One region of the Enterococcus raffinosus genome, then DNA from elsewhere that is predicted to be linked to it. Evidence: predicted binding sites of a transcription regulator. Region 1 holds the regulator's gene; each other region holds the start of a gene.
The links. The regulator HrcA, encoded in region 1, represses chaperone genes, less so after heat shock. The targets are predictions, from matches to a motif close to TTAGCACTCNNNNNNNNNGAGTGCTAA.
Positions count from the first base shown of each region.

Region 2: a site for HrcA is predicted at 2,753-2,779, ahead of groES (co-chaperone GroES). Genes of this name have one in related genera too.
Region 3: a site for HrcA is predicted at 5,182-5,208, ahead of J9537_RS09885 (ATP-dependent Clp protease ATP-binding subunit). Genes of this name have one in related genera too.
Region 4: a site for HrcA is predicted at 4,290-4,316, ahead of clpP (ATP-dependent Clp endopeptidase proteolytic subunit ClpP). Genes of this name have one in related genera too.

Region 1 is NZ_CP072888.1:1,305,988-1,313,402, forward strand. It holds gene cobU (bifunctional adenosylcobinamide kinase/adenosylcobinamide-phosphate guanylyltransferase) at 1-124, shown strand, start outside; gene cobS (adenosylcobinamide-GDP ribazoletransferase) at 121-882, shown strand; gene J9537_RS06440 (histidine phosphatase family protein) at 879-1,451, shown strand; gene J9537_RS06445 (LCP family protein) at 1,636-2,529, shown strand; partial or broken gene J9537_RS06450 (IS1182 family transposase) at 2,681-4,225, shown strand; gene hemW (radical SAM family heme chaperone HemW) at 4,426-5,574, shown strand; gene hrcA (heat-inducible transcriptional repressor HrcA) at 5,696-6,736, shown strand; gene grpE (nucleotide exchange factor GrpE) at 6,770-7,327, shown strand; gene dnaK (molecular chaperone DnaK) at 7,378-7,415, shown strand, end outside.
Region 2 is NZ_CP072888.1:2,208,200-2,215,614, reverse strand. It holds gene J9537_RS10860 (two-component system regulatory protein YycI) at 1-368, shown strand, start outside; gene J9537_RS10855 (MBL fold metallo-hydrolase) at 417-1,226, shown strand; gene J9537_RS10850 (NAD(P)-dependent oxidoreductase) at 1,274-1,894, opposite strand; gene J9537_RS10845 (CPBP family intramembrane glutamic endopeptidase) at 1,973-2,617, opposite strand; gene groES (co-chaperone GroES) at 2,817-3,101, shown strand; gene groL (chaperonin GroEL) at 3,124-4,752, shown strand; gene J9537_RS10830 (NADH-dependent flavin oxidoreductase) at 5,112-7,415, shown strand, end outside.
Region 3 is NZ_CP072888.1:2,007,654-2,015,068, forward strand. It holds gene J9537_RS09860 (NAD(P)-dependent oxidoreductase) at 1-401, opposite strand, end outside; gene J9537_RS09865 (glycosyltransferase family 4 protein) at 465-1,703, opposite strand; gene J9537_RS09870 (LTA glycolipid anchor biosynthesis glycosyltransferase, IagA/BgsA family) at 1,719-2,762, opposite strand; gene ptsP (phosphoenolpyruvate--protein phosphotransferase) at 2,931-4,658, opposite strand; gene J9537_RS09880 (phosphocarrier protein HPr) at 4,658-4,924, opposite strand; gene J9537_RS09885 (ATP-dependent Clp protease ATP-binding subunit) at 5,364-7,415, shown strand, end outside.
Region 4 is NZ_CP072888.1:1,168,034-1,175,448, forward strand. It holds gene J9537_RS05720 (CPBP family intramembrane glutamic endopeptidase) at 1-383, opposite strand, end outside; gene J9537_RS05725 (hypothetical protein) at 520-735, shown strand; gene J9537_RS05730 (SPFH domain-containing protein) at 722-1,666, shown strand; gene J9537_RS05735 (DNA/RNA non-specific endonuclease) at 1,849-2,517, shown strand; gene J9537_RS05740 (lactate utilization protein) at 2,944-3,585, shown strand; gene clpP (ATP-dependent Clp endopeptidase proteolytic subunit ClpP) at 3,660-4,253, opposite strand; gene J9537_RS05750 (hypothetical protein) at 4,541-5,056, shown strand; gene J9537_RS05755 (glycerophosphodiester phosphodiesterase) at 5,118-5,852, shown strand; gene miaA (tRNA (adenosine(37)-N6)-dimethylallyltransferase MiaA) at 5,849-6,778, shown strand; gene hflX (GTPase HflX) at 6,869-7,415, shown strand, end outside.

The DNA of each region.
Region 1 (7,415 bases):
TGTACCAGAAAATTCTTTTTCTCGTTGGTTTAGAGATGTTTTAGGGCATGTCAATCAAATCTTAGGAAAGGAAGCGGATAAGGCATACTTAGTGATAGCCGGTATTCCCATGAAGATCAAATGATAGATAGCATAATTCTCTATTTTCAATTTTTTACTCGAATACCTATACCTGTAGTAATTGACGAGCCTGAAATGAAAATGCGTTCTGGGGTTCGTTTTTTTTCGCTGTTCGGATTAATGCTTGGATTTCTTGAAGCAATAGTCTATTGGGGAATTCAGCACTTTTTTGGAGCAAGTATTTCATGGATTATTATCCTTTTTTTCGATGTTATGCTGACAGGTGGTTTTCACTTAGATGCCCTATCAGATATGGCAGATGGACTTTTTTCATCACGACAAAAAGAGCGGATGCTTGAGATCATGAAAGACAGCAGAGTAGGAAGTAATGGCGTCTTAGCCATTGTTTTTTATTATTTATTTTTGTTATTCAGTTTTTTTACACTAGTGCCACACCTTCAATATACACAGCAAGCAGTCATTGTTTTGCTGTTGAATCTTATTGGAAAAAATAGCATCAGTCTTCTATTTTATCAAATGAGCTATACGGGAAGTAACACAGAAGGATTAGGAACAACCTTTCTAAATGTAAAAAATCATGAAATAGGCTTATGTCAACTCTTGTCTTTCTTAACATTGGTTCTTTTTTTAGGAAAGGTTGGTATTGTCTGTTATGTGACAACTGTACTAATGACTTTTTTTTATCGTAAGTTGGTGATAAGTAAAGTTGGCGGCTTCAACGGAGACACACTGGGAGCTTCTTCCCCAATTTCACAATGCGTGTATATGCTAACACTGGTCTTAATGCGAGGATTCTTATGAAAATATATTTAATGCGGCATGGAGAAACAGAATTTAATCGACGTCATTTGTTTTATGGAAAAACAGATATATCATTGAACGATCAAGGAATTGAACAAGCGAAATTACTAGCAAAAAAGTTCGAAAGAATGAATAATAATTTGAATGTTTATACGAGTACGTTAAGGCGAACAATCGAAACGGCACAAATAGTTTTTCCAGATAAGAAAATCCTTTCTTTAAGGAATTTAAACGAGAAGGATTTTGGCATATGGGAAGGAATGTCAGCGGACCAAATTAATTCAGCTTTTCCTCTTGAATGGGAGCAATGGTTATCGTCACCCTTTGAATATACACCTAAAAATGCTGAAAAATTTTCGGATTTTCAACGGCGTGTGTTGACTATTTTTGAAATATTGTTGAACCAAAAGAAAGACTTCGCTATTGTTGGACATCTTGGCGTACTACGGACTATTTTAATGGAATACTTTCCAGAGTTTGACTTTTGGGAAATAAATGTGGATCAGGGAAATTATTCATTGATAGAAGTAGAAAACGGTACTTTCACTTTTATAAAATGGAATATATGAGTATGATTGAAGATCGTTTCTTTGCGAACGGTCTTTTTTTATCAAAAAATTCTTAAAAAAAACAATATATCCAGAAACGAATAGAATTTTAATATAAACTGAGTGAAGAATAATTGAATGGTCATCAATCTAGTTGAAGTTTAGAATTATTTGACTTCTTTGGTGTTGCAGAGAGGATTTTAGTATGAAAATTTTCAAACGTGTTATCTTAATTGTGTTAGGAATTTTGCTTGTTTTTGAGTGCTATCTCATTTTTTCATTTTTGCAGGGATATGAATCAACAAAACATGCCCAATCAAAACAAACAATTGCCTTTAATGGAGAAGAAGCCCCTGATCAAAATGATTTAAACATCTTGATTATAGGGACAGATTCTCGTGGAGAAGATCGTGGACGTTCTGACTCACTAATGATTGCCCACTATGATCAAAAGAAGGAACAACCTAAGTTGGTTTCAATCATGAGAGATAGTTATGTAGATATTCCTGATCATGGCAAGGATAAAATAAATGCAGCATATTCATATGGTGGAATTGAATTAGTGAGAAAAACATTAAAGGAAAATTTTGATATACCAATTGAGTATTACGTCACGATTGATTTCGATCATTTTAAGGATGCAATTGATAGTTTATTTCCAAAAGGGGTAACTATAGATGCAGAAAAGGATTTAGATTTGGATCAAGTCTATATTAAATCCGGAAAACAAAAAATGGATGGCAATACTTTGTTGCAATATTCTCGCTTCCGTGAGGATGAAGAAGGCGATTTTGGTCGTATTCGTAGACAGCAGCAAGTTCTATCCGCTATTTCTCAACAAGTTACAAGCGTAACTTCATTAAGTAAATTACCGCAAACTACTGGAAAATTATTAGGCTATGTTGACACAAATTTACCTGAAAGTACGATTTTGAGTGTTGGAAAAGACTTTGCTCTTGGAAACACTAAAAAAGTCGAAACACTATCTATTCCAATCGATAAGTCGTGGGAGTTTAATAATGACACGCCTAGTGGAAGTGTGTTGGAAATTGATTCTGAGGTAAATGCGAAAGCGATTAATAAATTTCTGACGGAGTAAGCTTTTTACAATCGGAGGCTGTGACATAAGTCTCAAAAAAAAGCACTAGAAACGACGTAAAAACGTCCTTTTCTAGTGCTTTTTGGGTAAAATAAAAGAGTACGGTAGCACCCGTACTCTAAATCATTCAATCCCCGAAAGGATCAAAATCATGCATACAAATTATAACATGAATCAACTCACTTTAGATATCACAACTTCTTATATTCCAAAAAAAGACAGCACTGCTTGGTTTATTAATGAACTCGTTGAATCTCTTGAAATCACGGATTCCTATCTTTTTGGTCGTCCCCGGAACTATGATTTGAGTGCGATGTTAAAACTGGTTCTTTTTGCCTATACCCGTAGTGTGTTTAGCAGTCGGAAAATTGAACAGTTGGCAGAAGAAAGCCTACCGGCTCGTTGGTTGACCCAAGAACAGATGCCTACCTATCGAACCATTGCCCGCTTTCGTGTTTCCAATGAGTTAGAAACATTGATCGAAAAAGGGTTGGATTCGTTGGTCCATTATTTAAGAGAGCGACAATTGATTAATGATTCGATTTTTATCGATGGAACGAAGCTCCTCGCAGATGCCAATAAATACAGTTTTGTTTGGAAAAAGACCACGCTCAACTATGACAAAATGAATCGTGAGCAGATCGTCTCTTTGATGTCTGAACTGAAAGAGGCACATTTAGCGAGTCACGTTCCTGAAGGAACCTCACTCACATTAGATATGATAGATGAAGTACTGACGAGGTTGGAAATACGGCTAGAAGAATTGGAACAAGAAGTACTTGAAACCAGAAAGGTTTCACCAAATCCAGCCAAACAGCAGCGCCGTTTATTAAAAGCACAAACACGAAAACTAAATGAACGGCGTGAAAAAATGGTCGATCATCAACAGCGCTTAGTTATTTGTGGTGCCCGCAATAGCTATTCAAAAACAGATAACGATGCCACATTTATGCGTGTCAAAGAAGATCCTATGCGCAATGGGCAATTAAAACCTGCGTTCAATCTTCAAATAGCCACCAGTAATCAGTTCATTTTGGGTTATGATGTCTATCAAAATCCAACGGATACCAAAACCTTTCCCACGTTTATAAAAAAATTGAACGTGGCGAATCGCCTCCCAATGCATATTGTCGCGGATGCAGGGTATGGTTCAGAACAAAATTATCGGTACCTTGAAGATGAACTACCGAACCACACTGCATTGATCCCTTACTCAACGATGTTGAAAGAACAGAGTAAGAAGTGGCAATCGGACGAACGAAAAGTGATGAATTGGACGTACAACGAACAAGAGGATTATTATCTTGATCCAAAAGGTGTTCGTTTTAATTTCAATGCGTACAGAACAGAGACGGATAAAGTCGATGGGTTTGTCCGAGATTTTAAAGAATACAAAGCAGAGAAATACACAGAAAACAAAGAAGTGATTCAAGAAGCGTTGACCCAAGGGGGAAATACACGCATCATTAAGGTCAATCCTTCGTTAGAATATTTTAAAGCCAAACAACGCACCTTGCTTTCAGAACCTGAAAATGGAAAAATCTACGCACAAAGAAAAATTGACGTAGAACCTGTTTTTGGATGGATGAAGGCTTGTTTGCATTTCACTCGGTACCATGTTCGAGGCATGGAAAAGGTGAAAAAGGAAACGGGCATCCTTATCATGGCATTGAATATGAGAAAGTTAGCGGCAATGAAACGGCTGGGCACCTTGGGTACATAGAAATTGGCGTCCATAAATCATTTACTGATTTATGGACGCCAATTTTTTCCTATTAAAGACTATGACTTATGTCACGGCCTCTTATTCATTATTAAATCCTATAGTTCACTAATAAAAACACTAATTATGATAGAATACTTCTGTTACTATTTAATAGAAGAAAGAGGAATACAATGACACAATCAACTTCAGCTTATATTCACATTCCTTTTTGTGAACACATCTGTTATTACTGTGATTTCAATAAGGTTTTTCTTGAAGGTCAGCCTGTAGATGAATATATTGACGCTTTATTAAAGGAAGCGCGTTTCACCCTTGAACAAAATCCAATCGATAATATGAAGACACTCTACATTGGAGGTGGAACACCAACTTCATTGAACGCTCTACAGCTAGATCGATTATTAAGTGGCTTGCGAGAAATACTCCCATATACAGAAGGTGAATTCACAATTGAAGCAAACCCCGGTGATCTTTCCGCTGATAAATTGGATGTAATGAAAAATTATGAGGTTAATCGAGTGTCGATGGGTGTTCAAACCTTTGATGATCGTTTATTAAAAAAAATAGGCCGTAAACATACAGCACAGGATGTCTATCAAACCATTCAATTGTTAGAGGAAAAAGAGTTTCAGAATGTGACAATTGATCTAATCTATGCTCTGCCAGGCCAAAGTTTGGAAAGTTTTCGGGATACTGTGACCCGCGCGTTGGAATTAGATTTACCACATTACGCATTGTACTCATTAATTTTAGAAAACCAGACAATGTTTATGAATTGGGTACGGCGCGGAAAAATGCATCTGCCGGAGCAAGAATTAGAAGCACAAATGTATGCGGAAACGATTGAAGCGATGGAAAAAGCAGGGCGAAAGCAATATGAAATCAGTAATTTTGCCAAACCAGGATTTGAAAGTCAACACAATCTTGTATATTGGAACAATCAGAATTATTTTGGGCTTGGTGCAGGTGCCAGCGGGTATATTGGAAATCGGCGCTATAAAAATCGCGGACCTATTCAGCATTATTTGAGATCATTGAATGAAGAAAAATTACCAGTGCTTGAAGAAGAACAGGTCTCTCTTTATGAGCAGATTGAAGAAGAGATGTTTTTAGGCTTAAGAAAAATTTTAGGTGTAGAAAAGGCTGTTTTTTTCGAGCGTTTCGGCCATAGTATGTCAGAGATTTATGGTGAAGTTATTAACGATTTGAAGGAGCAAAACCTTTTAGTAGAGACGGATTCACGCGTCTTTTTAACACGACAAGGCTTATTTAGAGGAAATGACGTTTTCGAGAAGTTTTTATTGAGCAAACCCAATTAGCACTCTCGCATATCGAGTGCTAATTTTTTGTATTTTTTTCTTGACTTATAAAGCAGATGTGGTATATTAATAATCGAGTTAGCACTTAAAAAGAAAGAGTGCTAACTAAAGGATGAGAAGAATGTTAACGGAAAGACAGAAACTGATTCTCAGCTTAATCATCCAAGACTTTACCAACACAGGGCAGCCGGTTGGATCAAAAAGTTTGATGGAAGAAGGCGTAAAAGCAAGTTCCGCGACTATCCGAAATGATATGAAAGCTTTAGAAGAATTGGGTCTACTAGAAAAAACTCATTCTTCTTCTGGAAGAATTCCTTCTGCATTAGGCTATCGTTATTATGTGGATCATTTACTGACGCCAGCAAAGGTGAGTAATCAAGAAGTAGATCAGATACGCAGATCGTTAAAGAAAGATATCCATGAAATTGATGATATCATTCAACAATCTGCCAAAATACTTTCACAAGTTACAAGCTATACGGCGTTTTCGTTAGGTCCTGAAATGAAAGATCGAACATTGACTGGTTTCAGAATCGTTCCATTGAATGACCGGCAGATTTTGGCGATCATCGTTACGGATAAGGGGAATGTTGAAAGCCAAGTTTTTCGCATACCTGAAAATGTTGATAGTCAAGACTTGGAAAAAATGGTTCGAATAATTAACGATCGTTTAGTTGGACAGCCTTTGGTAAGTGTTTATCAAAAGTTGAGAACCGAAATTCCAATGATCTTACATCGTTATTTCCAAACAACTGAAGGAATTAGTCATCTATTTGATGTGGTATTGAATGATGCTTTTGAGGACAAAGTGTTTGTGAGTGGGCGGATGAATATTTTGAATTTTAATCCAGACCAAGATCTCAGCCACGTGAAGTCGATGTATTCCTTGATGCAGAATTCTGATGAGCTGACCCAACTATTATTACCTTCTGATAATAATATTCATGTCCGGATCGGAACTGAAATGGGGAATGACTTGTTTGATCATCTAAGCATGATTCAGGCTAATTATGAAATACGTGGTCATGGTCGAGGAACCATTGCATTGTTAGGACCTACGTCCATGCCATATTCCAAAATTTTCGGTTTATTGGAAGTATTCCGATACGAGTTGACAAATGCATTGGACGATTATTATCGTTCTTTGGATTTATATCACTAGAAACGATTCCTAAAAAGAAAGGGAGTAGGCGTAGTGGCAGAAGAAAAGAAACAAGAAGTTGAAGAAGAATTAGATGAAGTTGAAACAACTGAAAATGATTCGAACGAAAAAGAAGCGGAAGAGATAGATATTCCTGAAGTTTCTGAAGTTGAGGAACTAACAAGCAAGTTTAACGAAATGGAAGACAAATTCCTAAGAGCTCGTGCTGAAATTGCGAATATGTCTAACCGCAACAAAAACGAACGCGAACAATTAGTTCGATATCGTTCACAAGATCTCGGGAAAAAATTATTACCTGCGATCGATAATTTAGAGAGAGCCCTAGCAACTGAAGTTACGGATGATCAAGGAGCAAGCTTAAAAAAAGGTGTTGAAATGGTTCTTGAAAGTTTAACAGTTGCTTTAAAAGAAGAAGGCATTACGGAAATCGAAGCTGAAGGTAAAGCTTTTGATCCAAATCTGCATCAGGCAGTCCAAACTGTTCCTGCGGAGGGTGATGTTGAACCTGATACGGTTGTTAATGTTTTGCAAAAAGGGTATCAGCTACATGATCGCGTGTTGCGTCCAGCAATGGTGATCGTAGCACAATAAATATAGAGACTACTAAATTAAACATATAATAGAAAAGGAGATTTTCAATTATGAGTAAAATTATTGGTATTGACTTAGGTACTACAAA
Region 2 (7,415 bases), 900 kb from region 1:
CTTTTATTGATGAAACGTCTCGAGTGACGCTAGATATTGTTAAAAATGATGATCAGGAGCAGGTTTCGAAGTACACTCAGACGCGGTTAAAAGAGATTGAGCCGCTGCGTGAAAAGATGACACTTTATTCTGAAAAAGAAATTCTGAATACACTGTATATCAATAATAATATTCCTAGTAAATCAACGATTACGAACATCTATCTAGGGTATTTTCGAACCCTCGAAGTCCGAGAGAAGAATGTCTATGTCCCCGTCTGGTTTGTCAGAATAAAGACATCAGATAAGACGACGCAGATTGAGAAAGTCAATGCGTTGAATAATCAAGTGATTACAAACAATTTAGTTCCAAAGGTGGAAAATCCATAAAAAGGGTTGTATACTGAGGACAGTTTTAAAAGAGAGGACCAATTGCTCATGTTAGAGATGAATAATGCCTTCAATATCAGCATTTTAGCAAGCGGAAGTACTGGAAATTCATTGTATTTAGAAAGTCCGCAAAAAAGAATTCTGGTTGATGCTGGATTGAGTGGAAAAAAAATCACTTCGCTATTAGCAGAGGTCGATCGAAAACCTGAGGATCTAGATGCGATTTTAGTCACCCATGAACACCGCGACCATATTCACGGCGTCGGCGTTCTTGCACGAAAATATAAGCTGCCGGTGTATGCGAACGAGAAGACCTGGGAGGCAATGTCTCCTTTGATTGGAAAAGTAGACGTTGAGCAAAAGCACATTTTTGAAATGGGAAAGGTTTTAACTTTTGGGGATTTAGATATCGAAAGTTTTGGCGTTTCACATGATGCGGCGGCACCACAATTTTACCGCTTCTACAAAGATGGTCATTCATTTGTGATGCTGACGGATACTGGCTATGCGAGTGAACATGTCCGCGGAACGATTCGCGATGCAGATGCGTACTTAGTTGAAAGCAATCATGACTTAGAGATGTTGCGGATGGGGGCCTATCCTTGGAGCTTGAAGCAGCGAATTCTAGGTGACCGAGGACATTTATCCAATGATGATGGTGCCTTAGTCATGACGGATATTCTTGGCGATCGGACCAAACGGATTTATTTGGGACACTTGAGTAAGGAAAATAATATGAAAGAGTTGGCCCATATGACGATGGAGGAAACATTGACTCGTTATGATCTTGGGGTAAATCATCAATTTCAAATTTTTGATACCGATCCTGATAGTGCAACGGAATTATTCGCAATTTAAAAAATGGCAAGTCTGTCTTAGCAGGCTTGCCATTTTTTTGAGAAGACTCAACTGTACACGCTAAAGTGCTGATTGAGATGTCTAGGTTCGATGACTTCGTCAATTACTGCGATCGCGTAATCAGCCATGCTGATCTCGCTTTTTCCTTCATCGTTCTTTTGTAAATGGTCATCACTGATTTGATAATGACCGGTGCGTACACCGTTTGGCACAAAGTTTGCCGCTGGACTTATGTAGGTCCAATTCAACTGCTGAGCAGCTCTTAAATCCATAAATGCTTGATACATGTTATAAGCGGTTGGATAATAAACAGCTTTAGGATCAGAGACATCAATCATGCGGTGCTTCTCATCGATAAACAAAGAAGAGGCGCCGCCGACAACGATCAAGCGAGTATCCGTTCCTTGTAAAATAGTGCTGAGATGTTTTAGAGAAGTTTGATGAAGCTCCTCCTGACCGTTAGGTGGACGAAAAGCGTCAATCACTACATCAAAAAATGCGACATCCTTCTTAGTAAGCTCGAATAAGTCTTTCACTAAAATTGGAACCTTTACCTTTAGCTTTTCTGGATGCCTTACGATGGCAGTAACAGCTAGGTCACGACTCAACGCTTCGTTTAAAATTAAAGAACCTGCATTTCCGGTGGCACCGATAATGGCTATTTTCATTAAAAAACCTCCTTAGACTATGTGTTGCCTTTAGTCTAAGGAGGTTTTTATAAAATAGCAAAGAATTCGAATCATCCATTACGAGGATTGAAGGGCTAATTGAGTAAGAATCACTAAGAGATTCATGCCTACATGAGTAATCATAGATGTCCAAATACGTCCACTATAGCGATACATGCCGCAAAACAAGAAGCCCAATCCGGCGTATAGCAGGTAATGACCATCATTGTGGGCAAAGGCGAATAGCGCCGAACTCAACAGTGCAGGGAAGAAGAAACCAAATCGCTTTTCTAATGCGCCAAAGATGGCGCGACGGAAAACAAATTCCTCCATAATTGGTCCAGCGAACGTTGTCGCTAAAATAAAAATCATATTGTTCATAATCAATTGGACGATATTTTGCGTATTTTGTGAAGAAAGCGATTGTCCAAGGAAGCGTTGTTCAATTTGTAAGAGAACCATTTGCAAGAGTAATGATGCAGGAATGCCAACGATTCCTATCAAAAGAGTAATCAAAAAATTCTTTTGTTGTTTCTCCAGCTCGAATACACGTGATTTCAAACGATAAAATACCATTAATGCGGCACCGAGAAAGTAAGCCAGTGTCGTCAATTGGATGATCTGTGATGGATTTGCTTGAAAGACACGTAAAAAAGCAATGGGAGAAAACAGAACCAATCCGTAAGTAAAGATGGTTATAAAGCTATATTTTTTTTCGCTCATTGTTTTTCCTTTCTAAACAGTTATTGTTCCCAAGTATAACACATTTTGAGGAAAAACCTCCCAGATAAAAAATCAGAAAAAGGCAAACGAAGGACTTGCAAAAAGAAACAAAAATGGTATTATAAGAATTGTGAGTTAGCACTCTTAGTTATCGAGTGCTAACGATTTGAAAAATCATTACTAGTTGGAGGGATCTATTGTGTTAAAACCATTAGGTGATCGCGTCATTCTTGAAGTTACTCAAGAAGAAGAAAAAACAGTTGGAGGCCTAGTCTTAGCTTCTGCAGCAAAAGAGAAACCACAAACAGCGAAAGTTGTGGCTGTCGGTGAAGGCAATGTGCTGGAAAATGGTCAAAAAAGTCCAATGCCAGTAGCTGTTGGTGATATGGTAATGTTTGAAAAATATGCTGGTACAGAAGTGAAATATGAAGGCAGTGAATATTTAATTATCGCTGCAAAAGATATTATGGCAATCGTTGAATAAAAAATAATGAGGTGAAAGAATCATGGCAAAAGATATTAAATTTTCTGAAGATGCACGTGCAGCAATGCTTCGCGGTGTAGACAAATTAGCAGATACAGTAAAAGTAACATTAGGGCCAAAAGGACGTAATGTTGTTTTAGAGAAATCTTATGGTTCACCATTAATTACGAATGACGGTGTGACCATCGCAAAAGACATCGAATTAGATGATCATTTTGAAAACATGGGCGCAAAACTTGTTTCTGAAGTTGCTTCTAAAACAAACGATATCGCTGGTGATGGAACAACGACTGCAACAGTTCTTACACAAGCAATCGTTCGTGAAGGCTTGAAAAACGTTACTGCTGGTGCGAACCCAATGGGCATTCGTCGCGGGATTGAATTGGCTACAAAAGCGGCAGTTGAAGAACTACACAGCATTTCTAAAGAAGTAGATTCAAAAGATGCGATCGCACAAGTTGCGGCAGTTTCTTCAGGTAGTGAAGAAGTTGGTAAACTGATTGCTGAAGCAATGGAAAAAGTTGGCAACGACGGTGTTATTACTATTGAAGAATCAAAAGGGATCGATACAGAATTAGATGTCGTTGAAGGAATGCAATTTGATCGCGGCTACTTGTCTCAATACATGGTAACAGACAATGATAAGATGGAAGCTGCTTTAGAGAATCCATACATCTTGATTACTGACAAGAAAATTTCGAACATTCAAGATATCTTGCCATTGTTAGAACAAGTCCTACAACAATCTCGTTCATTATTAATCATCGCTGATGATGTAGATGGTGAAGCATTACCAACATTAGTATTAAACAAAATCCGTGGTACCTTTAACGTTGTTGCTGTTAAAGCACCTGGTTTTGGGGATCGCCGTAAAGCAATGCTTGAAGATATCGCCATTTTAACTGGTGCAACAGTGATCACAGAAGACCTAGGCTTAGATCTTAAAGAAGCAACAATCGAAAACTTAGGTACTGCTGGTAAAGTTGTCGTTGATAAAGACAATACAACAATTGTTGAAGGTGCTGGCGATAAAGCCGCTTTGACTGACCGTGTTGAAATGATCAAACGCCAAATTGGTGAAACAACTTCTGATTTTGATCGTGAAAAATTACAAGAACGCTTGGCTAAGCTTGCTGGCGGAGTAGCTGTAGTTAAAGTTGGTGCAGCTACTGAAACGGAATTGAAAGAATTGAAACTACGTATTGAAGACGCGTTGAACTCTACGCGTGCCGCTGTTGAAGAAGGCATCGTTTCTGGTGGTGGTACAGCCTTAGTAAACGTGATCAAGAAAGTGTCTGATTTAGATGCTGAAGGCGATGTAGCGACAGGGATCAAGATTGTTGTACGTGCTTTAGAAGAACCTGTTCGTCAAATTGCTGAAAATGCTGGTTTCGAAGGATCAGTAATCATTGATAAACTGAAAAATGCTGACCGTGGCACTGGATTCAACGCTGCTTCTGGCGAATATGTAAATATGATTGATGCGGGTATCGTTGACCCAACGAAGGTTACTCGTTCAGCTTTACAAAACGCAGCATCTGTTTCAGCATTATTATTAACTACTGAAGCCGTTGTTGCTGACAAACCAGTTGAAGGTGGCGCAGCAGCTGCTCCAGCAATGGACCCTTCAATGATGGGCGGCATGATGTAAGGTAGAAGTTCTTCTATAATTACTCGTTGCTTAAAAGACGAAGACCGTGACTTTTGTCACGGTCTTTTTGTGTTCACAAAAGAATGGAGAGCCGTTTCACAATCATAAATAGTATTTATAGATTGTATGTAAATAAACTATTGGAATTTATCAATCAAATTTCTTACAATGAGCGTAAGAAGGAAATATACTTCCTTGTTCATAAATTATCAAGAAAAAATCTAATGTAAATGAAGTAGCAGGTACGAAGGAAGAATAGAGTAAAAAATCCTTTGTTAATCATTTGACCGCACATGTGAATTTTGTTACATAACGAGAGCTTTTTGATGAGTAGGCGTTCATTTTGAAAGGAGAACCATATGTTAAGAAATTTATTTGATGAGATTCCATTAGCATCCGGAGCAAGTTTTAAGAATCGTTTGTTTATGTCGCCAATGACGACGCAATCGGCCTTTTATGATGGAGAGATCACACAGCAAATCATTGATTATTACGCGTTTCGCTCTGGGGATGCGGCGGCAGTTATTGTTGAAAGCTGCTTTGTGGAAGACAAAGGACGCGGATTTCCCGGCGCATTAGGTGTTGATACAGATAAAAAAGTTGCTGGTTTGACAGAATTGGCAACAGCTATTAAATCAAAGGGTTCAAAGGCGATCATGCAGATTTATCACGCTGGTCGGATGGCTTGGCCGGAGATCAATGGTGGCGCAACACCCATTTCTGCAAGTCCAGTCGCAGCTTTGCGTCCCAATGCTCCTGTCCCTCGTGAAATGACAGAGGAACAAATCTTAGAAATGATTACGATGTTTGGCGATGCCACACGCCGTGCAATCGAAGCTGGTTTTGACGGTGTGGAGATTCATGGAGCCAACACCTTCATTTTACAGCAATTCTTTTCTCCTCATTCAAATCGAAGAGAAGACCAATGGGGCGGCAGTCGTGAAAAACGGGCGAAATTCCCCTTAGAGGTCATGAAAGAAGTGCAACGAGTAGTAGAAGAACAAAAGGCAGAAAACTTTATCATCGGTTATCGCTTTTCACCAGAAGAGTTAGAAGAGCCGGGCATCCATTTTGAAGATACGATGTTTTTATTGAATACGCTTGCAGAGTTGCATCCAGATTATTTCCATTTTTCTATGGGTGCTTACACACGTCCATCTATCGTTGATTCCGACGATCCGGAACCGCTGATTACGAAATATTTAGCGCAACGCTCACCTGCGTTGGCACAGATTCCGATCATGGGTGTGGGGTCTATCCTCCAACGAGCAGACGCGGAAGATGCGTTGAAATTAGGCTATGATCTATTAGCAGTCGGCAAAGGCTTCCTGATTGAACCAAACTGGGTAAACATGATCAAAGACGGTGTAGAGGTTATCGATTATGCCCATGTAAATGCCCAAAGAAAATTATTAATTCCGACTCCTCTATGGGATTTCATGGCCTATATGGTTATTGATCCAGAAGAAGAGAAACGGAAACATGAACGATTGAAAGAACTACAAAAAGTGAAACTGACCTTCAAACCTGGTACTTATACGGTTGAGGCGAAAGGCCACAATAGCGAGCTTGCGATGAATGTGACCTTTTCAGAAGAACGGATTGAAAAAATCGAAGCAGATCAAAGCAATGAATCAGAAGGGTTATCCGATCAGGTGTTCATTCGCTTGCCACAACAAATCATAGACGGTCAAACACTGAATGTGGACGTAATCTCTGGAGCTTCTGCATCTAGCCAGGGATTGATTGACGGCGTGGCTGAAGCAGTAGAAATGGCTGGAGCTAGTTCAGAAGTGTTGAAGGCTCGACCAAAACCAACGGTTCAATGGTCCAAAGAGGTTGTAGAAGAAGAAGCAGACGTAGTAATTGTTGGTTCTGGGGCAGCAGGGATTTCTGCGGCGTTAAGAGCAGATCAGATGGGCTTAAAAACGATTCTGTTAGAAAAATTAAGCTTTGTTGGTGGAGCAATCTCTATCAGTGGCGGGAATCAAGTGGTTATGGGCTCCAAGCTGCAAGCGGCAGCAGGCGTTTGTGATGACACAGCGGAATGTATGATAGAAGATTTCTTAGCTAATGGTAGTGGCTTAAATGTCCCTGAGCTTTTATCCACTTTAGCTGAAAATGTTGGTGAAACGACTGATTGGGTTCACGAATATATGGGTGTCGAATACGATATGAAAAACGGGCTGCATACTTTAGCAGAATATCGTAAGAATCGTGAGTTGGCATATGAAGATGGTGGACATGGGTTTGCTGCTAGTGCTAGAAAGGCATTGGAAAGAAGCAATGTAACGATTTATCTGCAAACAAAAGCAGAACAATTGCTAACGGATGGCAACGGCAAAGTGACTGGCTTAACGGCTGTTGAAGATACTGGTAAGCGGCACAATATCCATGCGCCAGCAGTCATTCTTACAACTGGCGGCTATGGGAACAATCCGAACCTGTTGAGCTCTGAATTGAATAATATTCTCTTTTATGGGACCAAGTCCTCTACAGGTGATGGCATATTAATGACTACAACACCAGAGTTGAACGCGGCGACACGTATGATGGAGTATGGAAAGATTTACCCGAATGGTGTGGAAGTTTCCCAAGGATATGCAAAATCAACTATCGGCGGGAACATTGAAGTGTTGAAACGGAACGGATTGCTAGTAAAT
Region 3 (7,415 bases), 700 kb from region 1:
ATAGTTAAAGTTCCGTTTTGCGCACCAAGATCTCCTCCTGATACTGGCGCATCCAAAGCGGCGGCACCTTTTTCCTTAGCTGTCTCATAAATTCTTTCCGCTAAAGTTGGGGTAGATGTTGTTAGATCCACAAGAATCTTATTTTTTACCTCTGTCGAATATATACTGCTTTTCCCAAAATAAATTTCTTCAACATCACTTGGATACCCAACCATAGAAAAAATAATATCGCTCGTAGCAGTTACCTCTGCTGGTGTTGGCTGCCACATGGCTCCATGTTCAACTAGGTCATCTGTCTTGCTTTTCGTACGATTATATACGGACACTTCATGCCCTGCAGAAAGAAAATGCTTCACGATGGATTTTCCCATCACGCCTGTTCCGATAAAACCTATTCTCATGTTATTACCTCCTAATAAAAAAATAATCCACCTCCAGTATACATGAAGAGATGGATTTCAGCTTTATTTATCTTCACCATTTCGAAGTGAGTTAATCCGTATGCGCATTTTTTGAACGGTTCGAGCGGGAGTGCTCGTCTCTGTGTGATTTTCAGCATAATAGATCAACATTTCTTGATAGAATTTAAGAATTTCATCGCCAAAACGCTCAGCCGATATTTCAACTAACTTGTTCTTTTGAATGATTGGATCAATTGGAATCTGCTGCTGCACGTATCGAACAAAGCTCTCGCTAAAGTCTTCATTTCGTTCGAAGGTAATTCCTAAAGACTCATCATTTAGTAGTTGCGTGAGATAGTCATTTCCCTCTACGACACATTGTGTCCCCGAAGCAATCGCTTCAGCGTAAGTCAGGCCTTGTGTCTCCGAAGTCGAAGCACTAACAAAATAATCTGCTGCATGATAATAGTAGGCAACTTCTTCATGAGGGACTTCTCCTGTAAATTGAACATAATCCTCAATTTCTAATTCACGAGCTATTGCTTCTAAGTCTTCTCGATAGGGTCCTTTACCAACAATGACCAAACGAGCATTCGGATAGCTCATAAGTACCTCTGGGAACTGTTGGACGATGACATGAATGTTCTTTTCATAAGAAATTCTGCTTAATGACAAAATCATCAACTCATCAGGCTGTATTCCGAGTGTTGTTCTTAATTTCTCTGTGTCCTCTTTTGTAATATCTGAGCGAACAAAATGTTTCACGTCGATCCCTGTCGGAATGATCCGCATTGGAATATCTACTTCATAACGCTTCAATGTATCAACTACCCGTTTACTTGGACAAACAACTCCCGTCGAATGATTGACAAACATTTTTATAAAATGCTTTACATGCGTCGGGCGAACAACTTTTCCATTGGCAATATAATGGAGGTAATCCTCATACATCGTGTGATACGTATGAACGACAGGTATCCGTAAACGATTCGCTACCATTTTCCCTAAAAAACCAGCACCAAACTCTGTATGTGTATGAATGATTTCTAATTCCAATTCTTTCGCTACTTGATAAGCGAACCATATTCCCCTTACCACGATTCGACGATCCTTGAAGGATACAAAAGGAACGCTAGGCATACGTACGATATCTTTTTCAAACTCATCCGCATCTGGGTCAGTCGTTGTAAAAATGTAAACCTCATGCCCTTGTTGCTCAAGTTCATTTTTTAATGTTCTGATCGATGTTGCTACCCCGCTGACCTGGGGGAAATAAGTATCTGTAAAAAAGCCGATCCGCACGACTATTCCTCCAAACTATTTTGTGACTTTTGCATACACTTGATAATCATAGGGCAAACCTAAGACCTCTTGATACACAGATTTTAACTCAGCACCGATTTGTGTGATACTTTTTTCCTGAGCTGTTTTAAAGCCTGCCATCGAAAGATTCGGTAACCGTCGATTCACCAACTGTTGAATTAACTCTTCAAACTCCTGATTATTGGTCCCCATATAGCAGTTTTCACGATTTGTTAACCATCCATCATAAACAGGAATATCTCTTAATAATACTTGTTGTTGACTTGCTAAGGCCTCCAATACGACAATACCTTCTGTTTCTTCATAAGAAGGAAAAAAGAATAGATCTGCACCAGAATAAGCTCCCTCTATGAGATCTCCATTGATATAACCTGGAAAAATCACGTTTTTAGGATGTGCTTTTTTAACAAGGCGCCGGATATTCGCAGGGATCGAAAGCATTGGCACATCGCCAAACCAAATGAAGGTATAGTCTGGCATTTTTTCTGCAAGCTCGACAAAATCAAGAATCCCCTTGCGCTCAAAAAATAAACCTACACATATGATCACCTTTTGTGTTTTTGATAAATTAAAATGATTCCGAAAAGCCGCCTCTTTATGCTCATCTGGATAATACCTTTTCAAATCAATACCGTTTGAAATCGCTGCAATCGGTTGTTTTAATCCATAACTGCGAAGTAACTTCTTTGAATAAGGCGTAGGAGTGATCAGGTGATCTGCCTGTTCATACAAAGAGACTAGCCATTTTTTTACCAAAGGAGCAAGTTGGTTTGAGCCTACAAATGAATTACGGAAATCTTCCTCTGTCGAGTGTGCATGAAAGACCACTTTTTTACCGAGCCTTTTTGCTTTTCTAACTAATTGAAGGCTCTTCAGTCCATACGTATTAATATGTAATATATCATAATCAGTCGCACTTGGGTCAAGAGTATAATCAATTCCCATTGATGCCAATGCTCTTTTTTGATGGCTTAAGGCACGTCCAATTCCTGATTTACCAATAACATTCTGACCTTCAAAGTAAAGTAATATTTTCATATGCAGCCTCCTTAAAAACAAATCAATTATATCACAAGCACTTGATTTTTATCTCAACCTATAGTCTGATTTTACTCCTTCTTCATCATTTTAGCTTTTTTCCATTTTATATTTTATAACAAGAAAAAAGACCGCTGTCCGAAAAGACAACGGTCTTAAAATAAAAATCTATTTTACGTATTCTTTTACTAGTTCTTCGACTTCTTCCATTGTGTCGCACTCTTTCAACGCTTTTTCAGCCAATTCAGCCATGTCAGTCGTTGTTAGACGCTTCATCAAGCTACGAGTTCTAAGGATTGATGTCGCACTCATAGAGAATTCATCTAATCCCATACCCATTAGCAATGGAACGGCTGTTTGATCACCAGCCATTTCGCCACACATACCAGCCCATTTACCTTCAGCATGTGCTGCATCAATGACGTTTTTAATCAAACGTAAGATTGATGGGTTATATGGTTGATACAGGTATGAAACGCGTTCGTTCATACGGTCAGCAGCCATTGTGTATTGAATCAAGTCGTTTGTTCCGATACTAAAGAAGTCAACTTCTTTTGCAAACTTGTCAGCTAAAACAGCTGCGGCAGGAATCTCGATCATGATTCCGACTTGAATCGTATCAGAAACCTTCACGCCTTCGTTAACAAGCTTTTCTTTTTCTTCGTTGAACATTTTCTTCGCCGCACGGAACTCTTTTAATGTTGCAACCATTGGGAACATGATGCGTAAATTGCCATGAACTGAAGCGCGTAACAATGCACGTAACTGTGTACGGAACATATCGTCGCCTAATTCAGATAAACTGATACGCAATGCACGATAACCCAAGAATGGATTCATTTCGTGAGGTAATGTTAAGTATGGTAACTCTTTGTCTCCACCGATGTCCATTGTACGAACAACAACTGGTTTGTCACCCATGCCTTCTAAAACGGCTTTATAAGCTTCAAACTGATCGTCTTCCGTAGGGAAATCTGAAGAGTCCATATATAGGAATTCCGTACGGTATAAACCAATTGCCTCAGCGCCATTGTTATGAACGCCTTCAAGGTCTTTTGGTGTACCGATGTTCGCCGCTAATTCAAAATGCTTGCCATCAGCAGTAACTGTTTCAGCATCTTTTAATTTTTCCCATTCAGCCTTTTGAGTTGCATAAGCTTCGCCAGCTTTTTTGTATTCAGCTGCTTGTTCGTCTGTTGGGTTCACAATTGTTTCACCAGTAATTCCGTTAACTGCAAGAACATCGCCTTCTTTAGCTTTAGAAGTGATTTCTTTCGTACCAACGATTGCTGGGATTTCCAATGAACGAGCCATGATTGCTGAGTGAGACGTACGTCCGCCGATATCAGTAACAAAGGCTTTTACGAAGTTCTTGTCCAATTGCGCAGTATCACTTGGTGTTAAGTCATGTGCTACAACAATTACTTCTTCATCAATCATTGATGGATCTGGTAGAGATACACCTAATAAATGTGCCATTACACGTTTTGTAACGTCACGAATATCTGCTGCACGTTCTTGCATATAAGCGTTATCATCCATCGCTTCGAACATGCCAATATACATATCAGTAACTTCTTTAAGTGAGCTTTCAGCATTCACTTTATTATCTTGAATGTGTTGTTTGATTTGACCAATCATTTCTGGATCTGAAAGAACCATTAAATGAGCATCAAAAACTTGTGCTTCTTCTTCACCTAAGCTTTTCGCTGCTTTATCCCGAATTTTTTCTAGTTCAGCAGAAGAAGCCGCCAAAGCGTCATCAAGACGCTTTTCTTCGGCAGCAGTATCTTCTACATTATTTTGCTTGAAAGATAAATCCGGTTGTACTAGCAGATAAGCTTTCGCAACGGCTACACCGTCACTTGCGGCAATACCTTTTAGTAATTCAACCATTATTCAGATAATCCTTCCTTTTTCATTGTTTCAACAATTGCTTCCATTGCTTCTTTTTCGTCAGCACCTTCAGCAGAGATAACAACGTCAGAACCTTGGCCAACACCTAGAGACATAACTCCCATGATTGATTTAAGGTTAACTGATTTTCCTTTATACTCTAAGTTAATATCAGAGTTAAATTTGCTTGCAGCTTGCACCAATAAAGTTGCGGGACGTGCATGAATCCCTGTTTCTGCTACTACGTGAAAATCTTTTTTTTCCATATTGACCGTTCTCCTTTATAAAAAAAATGTTTTTTTATGTTAGGGCTTTAATGATAACATCCATCATTTTGAGCCCTTCATTTTCTTAGATTACCATTTTTTTGCGGTGGATACAACAATTTTAGTCGATTTATTCATACGAAATGTATGCCCTTTCTTAAAATATCTGACTAGACCGTTTAACTTCCTTATCCCGCTTGCTTTCATTTTTTTTACATAACAATACTACATAGTAAAAAATTCAGATTTTGTTCTTTTTAGCACTCGACTACTTCGATTGCTAAAAAACGAAACAAAGTGTTTGCTTTTATCTGAAATCTCGTTATAATTGTTTTTAAGGTCAGTGAAAGTCAAACAACTGACCAGCGTATCTTTTTACGAGACTCGCTTACTCGATGTACAATGGAAGAAACAATCAACTATTGAAAGGGTGAAAAAAATGCTTTGCCAAAATTGTCATGAAAATGAAGCAACGATTCATTTATATGCAAATGTCAATGGTCAACGAAAGCAATTAGATTATTGCCAAAGTTGCTATCAAAAATTGAAGAATCAAGCTGGAGGTGCGCCCCAAATGGCAGGAAATGATCCTTTTGGTTTTGGAAGTTTAGATGATTTGTTCCGCTCAATGTCTCAACAAATGCAACAAAGACAAGGCGCTGCAGATCAAACACCACCAACACAATTCGGTGGCGGAAATGGAATTAACAATCAACCCCCTCGCGGAAATGGCGGCGGTGGCTTATTAGATGAATATGGAATTAACATTACTGGTCAAGCGCGTGAAGGAAATATTGATCCAGTCGTTGGACGGGACGATGAAATTCAACGTGTGATCGAAATTTTGAATCGCCGAACAAAGAACAACCCTGTTCTTATTGGTGAACCTGGTGTAGGTAAAACAGCCGTAGTTGAAGGCTTAGCGCAAAAGATCGTAGATGGCGATGTTCCACAAAAATTAATGGATAAAGAAGTTATCCGGTTAGATGTCGCTTCTCTTGTTCAAGGCACTGGTATTCGCGGTCAATTTGAAGAAAGAATGCAAAAGCTGATTGAAGAAATTCGACAAGCTGAAAATATCATTCTCTTCATTGATGAAGTTCACGAAATCGTTGGTGCAGGTGCTGCTGGAGACGGCAACATGGATGCTGGAAATATTTTAAAACCAGCATTAGCTCGTGGTGAGCTGCAAATGGTCGGTGCGACAACCTTGAATGAGTATCGCATTATTGAAAAGGACGCAGCTTTAGAACGTCGGATGCAGCCTGTTCGTGTTGAAGAACCTTCTGTTCAAGAAACGATCGAGATTTTAAAGGGACTGCAACCTCGCTATGAAGATTACCATCATGTAAAATATACAGATGAAGCGATCAAAGCAGCGGCGGAGCTTTCAAACCGTTATATCCAAGACCGTTTCTTACCTGACAAAGCAATTGATTTGTTAGATGAAACAGGTTCAAAGAAAAACTTAACGATTCAGATTGTGGATCCAAAAACGATTGATAAAAAATTAGCAGAGGCTGAGCAACAAAAATCTCAGGCTTCACAAGAAGAAGACTTTGAAAAAGCAGCCTACTACCGTGATCAAATTAATAAGCTGCAAAAAATGAAAGAACGTCAGTTAACAGATGAAGAAACACCTGTCATCTCTGAAAAAGATATGGAAAAAATCGTTGAAAAACGGACAGGTATTCCTGTTGGCGAATTAAAGGAAAAAGAACAGACACAATTGAAAAACTTAGCTGTTGATTTAAAACAGCATGTAATTGGTCAAGATGAAGCAGTAGACAAAGTTGCTAAAGCTATCCGCCGCAACCGTGTTGGTTTGAATAAGAAGAACCGTCCAATCGGCTCCTTCCTATTTGTTGGACCAACTGGAGTCGGTAAAACAGAATTGGCACGTCAATTAGCAGAAGAATTATTCGGTTCAAGTGATTCAATGATTCGCTTTGATATGAGTGAATATATGGAAAAACATAGTGTTTCTAAATTGATCGGTTCTCCTCCAGGTTACGTTGGTTATGAGGAAGCTGGACAATTGACTGAACAAGTCCGCCGTCATCCTTATAGCTTGATTTTATTGGATGAAATTGAAAAGGCACACCCAGATGTGCTTCATATGTTCCTACAAATTCTTGACGATGGCCGCTTGACGGATTCTCAAGGTCGGACAGTCAGCTTCAAAGACACAATTATCATTATGACTAGTAACGCTGGGACTGGCAAGATTGAAGCAAATGTCGGTTTTGGTGCAGCTAGAGAAGGCGTCACTCGCTCTGTCTTAGGTCAGTTAAAAGATTTCTTTGCACCTGAATTCTTGAACCGTTTTGACGGAATTGTTGAATTCAGCTCATTATCAAAAGAAAACTTGATGAAGATTGTTTCACTGATGTTGGAAGATGTGAACGAAATGTTAGCTTCACAAAAGCTTCACATCGATGTTCCTGATAATGTGAAAGAAAAATTGGTTGATTTGGGATATGATCCTGCC
Region 4 (7,415 bases), 140 kb from region 1:
ATAAAGGGTGTAATGGCTGCTAAAACCGTCCAAGAAGGATCAAGTTTCTGGGAAGTGTAGCTTGTGGAAGACCGAAGCTGAAGAAGCTCACTAGGGATCATTCCACGCACGACCCGAAGTAACCAAAATGCTCCGGCAACTAAAACAATACTAATGAGTAATTTTATAAAAAGTTTTTGTCGAAACAGGCGCCATTGTGCTTTTAAAAAATCATGAAATAAGTAAAGCATCATGACAAATCCTGTTAAAAAAAGAACGGTCGAAGCAAGCAAAGCAAGTTTTGGGTCTCTGTCTAAGTGAATGAGTGGAAAAAGAAAATCACCAATCAATAATTCTGCTGGGACGATTAGAAGTCCCAACCATTGTTTTTTATTCGTCTCCATCTTTTATGCCCCATTTCTTTTCCTAGTTTAAAAAAATTGAGGAATAGTGTAAAGCAATATGAAATAAGAAGCAGGTTCTTTGTGATTGATTTGGTATACTAGAAAAAAGGAGGGGGAGAGTGTAGTGGATTATCAGATGCAGAAAACGATGGGAAAATGTTTTCGCAGTAAGGGGTCAAGTATTAGTGGGCTCGTTCGAATCTTGGGTAGTTGGTATGATTATAAAGTAGTGAACGGTCCGCCTGAGCCGCAAGATATGTTGGAAGTTGTCGACTTTACTAGTCGAGAGTTGCTGGTCATCATTAATAATAATTTAGAAGAAAGTGATGTGAATTACATTGTTAATAGTTAATATTGTTTTGTTAGTCCTTGCAATAGTAGTCCTTTTGTTTGTTATCAGTCAATTAGTCGTGATTGTACAGCAAGGAGAAGTTAAAGTTGTTGAGAGTTTTGGTAAGTATGTGAAGACCTTAGAACCAGGATTACATTTTTTGATTCCGATTTTATACGTGGTTCGTCGTCGTGTTTCGTTGAAACAAACGCCGATTCAAATTGAACCACAAAGTGTGATCACCAGAGATAATGTTATTGTCGAAATCGATGAGGCGATTAAGTATCACGTGACAGATGCTAGAGCTTTTGTGTATGATAATGAAGATTCTGTCACGTCAATGATCCAAGACTGTCAGTCAAATTTAAGAGGCATTATCGGTAAGATGGAACTGAACGAAGTGTTGAATGGGACGGAAGAGATTAACGTAAATCTTTATGAAAGCGTGAAGGACATTACAGCTGGTTACGGGTTATCAATTGATCGGATTAATATTGGTGAGATTTCTGTTTCGAATGAAATTGTCAATTCGATGAATAAATTAATTACAGCTAGCAGGGATAAAGAATCGTTGATCACGATTTCTGAAGGGAAAAAGCAATCAGTGATCTTAGAATCTGAAGCAAAATCTTCTGAGATGCAGATTGATGCAGAAGCCCGAGCCAGACAAACAAAAATCGATGCAGATGCTAGAGCAGAACGTACTAGAATCGATGCTGCTGCAGAAGCAGATCGAATCGCTCGAATCACGGAAGCTGAAACTGCACGAATTAAGGAAATCAATAAAGCCATTGCTGAAAGCAACTTGACGGATGAAATGATTGCTTATCTAGGAATCGAGGCCTTCAAACACGTTGTAGAAAATAATGGTAATACTGTGATTATGCCAAGTAATTTAACCGAGTTAGGAAATGTCCCAGCGATTAAGGAAATTTGGCAGCAAACAAAATAAGTGGATCAGCGTGATGGGAAAAAATAGGCAGAAAATCTTCCAGACCACTCAACATATCAACTGTTACAAGTTAGTATTGGTGTAATTCGATAGTCAGTGGTTGAATGATAAACCTGTATTTAGATAGTAGGAGTTGAAGTACCATCACAGTAAAAAAACAAGTACCGAAAATTATTACTGCTGTGGTCGTTGCTTTAGCTGGGATTTACGGTGTTTATTCACAAGTAAGTCCTAGCAATGAAGCAAGAGATGCAGTGAAAGAGGTGTCCGTCAGTCATATTTCTGAGGTTCCAGAGTATGATGGGGAGCATCAAACTATTCAATTAAATAATAATCAACCCAATTTTTCAAACAGCGATCTTTCTTTGACGAAGGGAACATGGACGCAGTTTTCTGATTTAGATCAATTGAATCGCGTTGGTGTAGCGAATGGGATGTTAGGAAAAGATTTGATGCCTCATCAAGAGCGGGAACGTTTATATGTAAAGCCGACTGGCTGGCATCAAAAATTTTATAATGATGAGCCCTTGTATAATCGAGCGCACTTGATTGCGTATCAATTTTCAGGCGAAAATAATAATCTAAAAAATTTAATGACTGGCACTGCATCAATGAATGATCCAGGCATGAATGATTGTGAAATTAAAATCGGAAATTATATTCGCAAAACGAATCACCACGTTCGTTATCGGGTAACTCCATATTTCAAAGGGAATGAATTAGTCGCTCGTGGGGTCCAGATGGAAGCGCAAAGTATTGAAGACGGTCAGATTTCATTTAATCTCTTTATTTACAACGTTCAAGAAGGAATTAACATCGACTATCAAACCGGCTATTCACAAAAAGAATAAAATAAAAGTTTTACAAGTTCATTGTGGATTACCTATAAAGTGAACAGTTTGTCATTGAAATTCCTAGTAAGAAATCTGAAGAAGCCAGATGATCGGTTATTTAGCTAATCATCTGGTTTTTTGCTATCATTTTTCACCCTTTATTGAGAGGTCACTTTTCATTTTTTAATTCATGAATAAAGGCATACAGGTTCATTTGAAGTAACTAATGAGCGAATTCTACAGTATATTAAAGGACTAATTGCTTTTAGAGAACAGCTGCACGCACCTAAAAATTATTTTAGGTGTTTTTTTGGTTGCCAATCAGTCACAAATCATTGAAAATGAACAAGAAGAATTCAAGTAAAGATGGATTTCGTTGTTTTAGGTCTGGCTGAAAAAATTTAGCTAGTAAAGCTTATAAATGAGGACTTAAGGAGAGTAGATATGGAGAAATATCAAAAAGATCGGTACGTAGCTGCCGCAGAAAGCCTAAGCAGAAAATTAGAGCGAAGAAATTTTCAACCGATTATTTGTCAAAGTTTAAAAGAAGCCAGAGAAAAAGCATTAGAGAAAATCGCTCCCGATCAGTCGGTAGGTTTTGGAGGTTCTGTTACTGTAGAGCAATCGCAAATTATTGAGAAATTATATGAACGCGGTCAACGAATGATTGATCGAGAAAAAACAAAATCAGCAGAAGAACGGCATCAAGTAATGAAGCAGGCACTGCTGGCTGATTATTTTTTGACGAGTATTAACGGAATTACCGAGGATGGAGAATTAGTTAATGTAGATAGCGTAGGAAATCGTGTCGCTGCGTTAACCTATGGTCCAGACAATGTATTTACATTTGTCAGTATGAAAAAAGTGTATGGCGATCTGAAGACGACTGTCGAAATGGTTAGGCGAAATACGGCACCATTAAATGCCTATCGTTTAGGCCTTGAAAAAACGCCATGTATCAAAAAAGGAACTTGTGGAGATTGTTTACAGGCAGAATGTATTTGCAATACCATCGCTATAACGAGACGATCAATGAAAAAAAATCGTATTGTGATTTTTTTGATTATTGAAGAGGTTGGGTTATAGGAAATTATTTTCGTATCAGCTAATAATCAATAGCCAAAATAAAAAAACCGAGGATATCCTCGGTTTTTAAACGTTTAGTTCAAAGCGCTGCTGTTTTCCATCACTTCATCAATTAAGCCGTATGCCTTTGCTTCTTCGGCTGTCATGAAGTTGTCGCGATCAGTATCACGTTCGATTACTTCGATCGGTTGACCAGTGCGTTCAGATAAAATGTTGTTTAAGCGTTCGCGCGTTTTCAAAATGTGACGTGCAGCAATTTCAATTTCTGTTGCTTGTCCTTGCGCGCCGCCTAGGGGTTGGTGAATCATAATTTCAGCGTTTGGTAAGGCGAAACGTTTCCCCTTAGCACCAGCTGTCAGCAAGAAGCTTCCCATGGAAGCTGCCATCCCAAGGACGATTGTTTGGACATCGGCTTTAACAAAGTTCATCGTATCAAAAATCGCTAAGCCGGCAGAAACGCTACCGCCTGGAGAGTTGATGTAAAGATAGATATCTTTTTCAGAATCTTGGGCATCCAAGAAAAGTAATTGGGCGATGATAGTGTTCGCCATATCGTCGTTCACTTCTCCGCTCAACATAATGATGCGGTCTTTCAATAAACGAGAATAAATGTCGTAAGCACGTTCGCCACGAGATGATTGTTCAATAACTGTAGGAACTAAATTCATAGTGAATCCTCCTTAAAATAGTGTTCATAAATTATTTTAGCACAAACGAGGTTAGATTGCTAAAACTTAAAAAAAGTATACAACGTTGGTCAGTTTTGGTCAAATATTAGGCTTCGTTTTTTTAAACAGGTCAAACTATCCTCAAAACATCAAAATATGGTACTATTAATAACGATGATAACAGGATGTCAGATTGCCGCAACTTAAATGATTTCTGTGGGATGAAGGGCGTGTGAAAATCAATTTTTTAGAAATAATTTCATAAGGATGAATTAGGAGGGAAAAACGTGGAAATCGCATTTATTGGACTAATCGGCGTGTTAATTGGAGCGGGCTTAACAGGCATCGCGGTTTACTTTGTGTTTAAGTATATTGACTTGCGTCATCGACGTGAAAGAGAATTGGAGCATCAGGTAAAGGAAATTGAAACCATTAATCTCTTAAATAAAAAAGTAAATGAAATTTTATCAAAACGAAATGTGTTAATGCAGGAGTATGTGACATTTAATTCATTCGATGATTGCTATATCACAATTGATGATTTCATCTATTTGAATTCCTTTACGGCGCAAAATAATTTCTATCTACCAAATTATTTAATTGAGGAATTTTTCAAAAATATTTCTCATCGAAAGGTTATTTTATCTCCGGAAGAAACGGTAAAAATCGGGGGATATACGTACAAAGGCGGACGGATTGTCATGGAAACTTTTTCTGAACAGCTTTTAGAAATATTAGATGAAAAGAAACAACAGTTGTCTCGTTCTACCAAACAACCTTTGCGCTATTTTAATGTACAATAGTAGCTTAGCAACACTCACAAACTTACGAGTTTTTTTATTGATGATGAACGAGGTGAAGTAAATGACAGTAATTATTGCTCATCGCGGGAGTGCAGGGACTCATCCGGAGAATACCTTGCCGGCGTTTATGGAGGCAGTACGAACGGGCGCAGATGGAATTGAACTTGACGTCCATTTAACAGCGGACCAGCAATTGGTCGTTATTCATGATGAAAGTGTTGACCGTACCACAGATGGTAAGGGATTCATTCGTGAGTTAACACTGGAAGAAATTAAGGCATTAGATGCTGGTAGTTGGTTTGACGAAAAATATCAAGCTACCAAGATATCCACGCTGCAGGAAGTTTTAAACCTCCTGCTGCAGATGCGGTTTCGTGGTTTCTTATGTATTGAGATAAAGACGAATAAATATCATTATCCAGGGATCGAAGAGAAAATATCAAACGTAATGACGAGTAAAGAATGGCCCTTCACCTATTGGTATACAAGCTTTAATATTGATTCATTGCGAATCATGCACGAGTATGAACCGGATGTTCAATATGACTTGATCCAGAAGAATGACTTAGAAAAATATCAACTCGTCTTGGATACAGATTTTATTGAAGGACTGCATCCAAGTTATGACTGGGTGAGACAGCATCCAGAGATTGTAAAAAACTTTGAAAAAGCGATTCGCCCATGGACACCAAATCTTTACGAAACAATGATGACCTGCTATGAGAACAACTTAGCTGGTATCATTACTGACTTTCCAGAAAAAGCGATTCGAACGAGAAGCAGGTTTAAGCAATGAAAGTAGTTGCAATTGTAGGACCTACCGCTGTAGGTAAAACGAGTTTAAGTATTGATTTAGCGAAACGCTTTAATGGAGAAATCATTAGTGGAGACTCTATGCAAGTATATCGTGGATTAGATATCGGTACCGCTAAAGTAACACCTGAGGAAATGGATGGGATTCCCCACCATTTAATTAATGTTCGAGAGTTAGATGAAAACTATTCTGTTGCTGACTTTCAAGTAGCAGCTAGGCAAACCATTCAAGAGATTACTGAACGTGGAAGACTCCCAATTGTCGTTGGCGGAACTGGGTTATATATTCAATCTTTATTATGGGATTACAAGCTTGGTAGTGAAGGTGAGCCGGAAGATGACACATTACGAAAAAGCTATGAGCATTTCGCTGAAAAAAATGGCAACCAAGCATTATGGGAGAGATTACAGGCAGTTGATTCATTGGCGGCTGAGAAGATTCATTTTAATAATCGAAAAAAAATGATCCGAGCGTTAGAAGTGTTTGAATTGACCGGTCATTCGATCCTTGAACCTAAGGACCAGCCTAAAAAACTTTATGATAGCTTTTTGATTGGTTTAAATACAGATCGCGCAATTTTGTATCAGCGAATTAACCACCGAGTGGATCTTATGGTTGAACAAGGATTGCTGGAAGAGGCTAAGAAACTTGCTGAAACACCGGATGTTCAGGCTGCTCAGGGAATAGGCTATAAGGAATTGTTTCCATATTTTGCTGGAGAAATGTCCTTAGAGGCAGCGCTCGAAGAGGTGAAATTACACTCGCGCCGCTATGCGAAGCGTCAATTAACATGGTTCCGTAATCGCATGTCGGTTCATTGGTTTGATTTGGTTCAGCAGCCGAAAGTGATTAATGACATTGAAGCGGAAATCACGAGATGGTTGGCAGAGGAGAATGATCAAAATTGATGGGTGAACAAATAAGACAGGTGCACAGCGTAAAACAATAGTATTCATTATGAAGCGGAAACGTTATTAATGAAATTAGGAGGAAACGGATTGTCAGAAAGAGTCATATTAGTCGGCGTCGAGACAGACGAAAGTAAATATAATTATTTAGAATCGATGCATGAGTTGGCCGGACTAACCAAGACGGCTCATGGCGAGATAGTTTTTTCATTAACACAAAAGCGCCCTCGAGTAGATCGTCAAACGATTATCGGAAAAGGGAAAGTAGAGGAATTGGCTCAGCTTGTCGATGTACACGAAGCTGATTTGGTGATATTTAACCATGCCCTCTCACCACGCCAAAGCCAAACTATTGAAGCTCAGGTGGGTGTTCCAGTGATTGATCGAATCCAATTGATATTAGATATCTTTGCGCAGCGTGCCCGCTCAAAAGAAGGAAAGCTGCAAGTAGAGCTTGCACAGTTGGATTACCTATTACCCAGGTTGGTTGGACAAGGTCAAAGCTTATCTCGACTTGGTGGTGGGATTGGTACCCGCGGTCCAGGTGAAACAAAATTGGAAACAGACCGACGTCATATTCGACGTCGTATTTCAGCAATCAAAAAAGAATTGAAAGAAGTCGAGGCACACCGTGAGC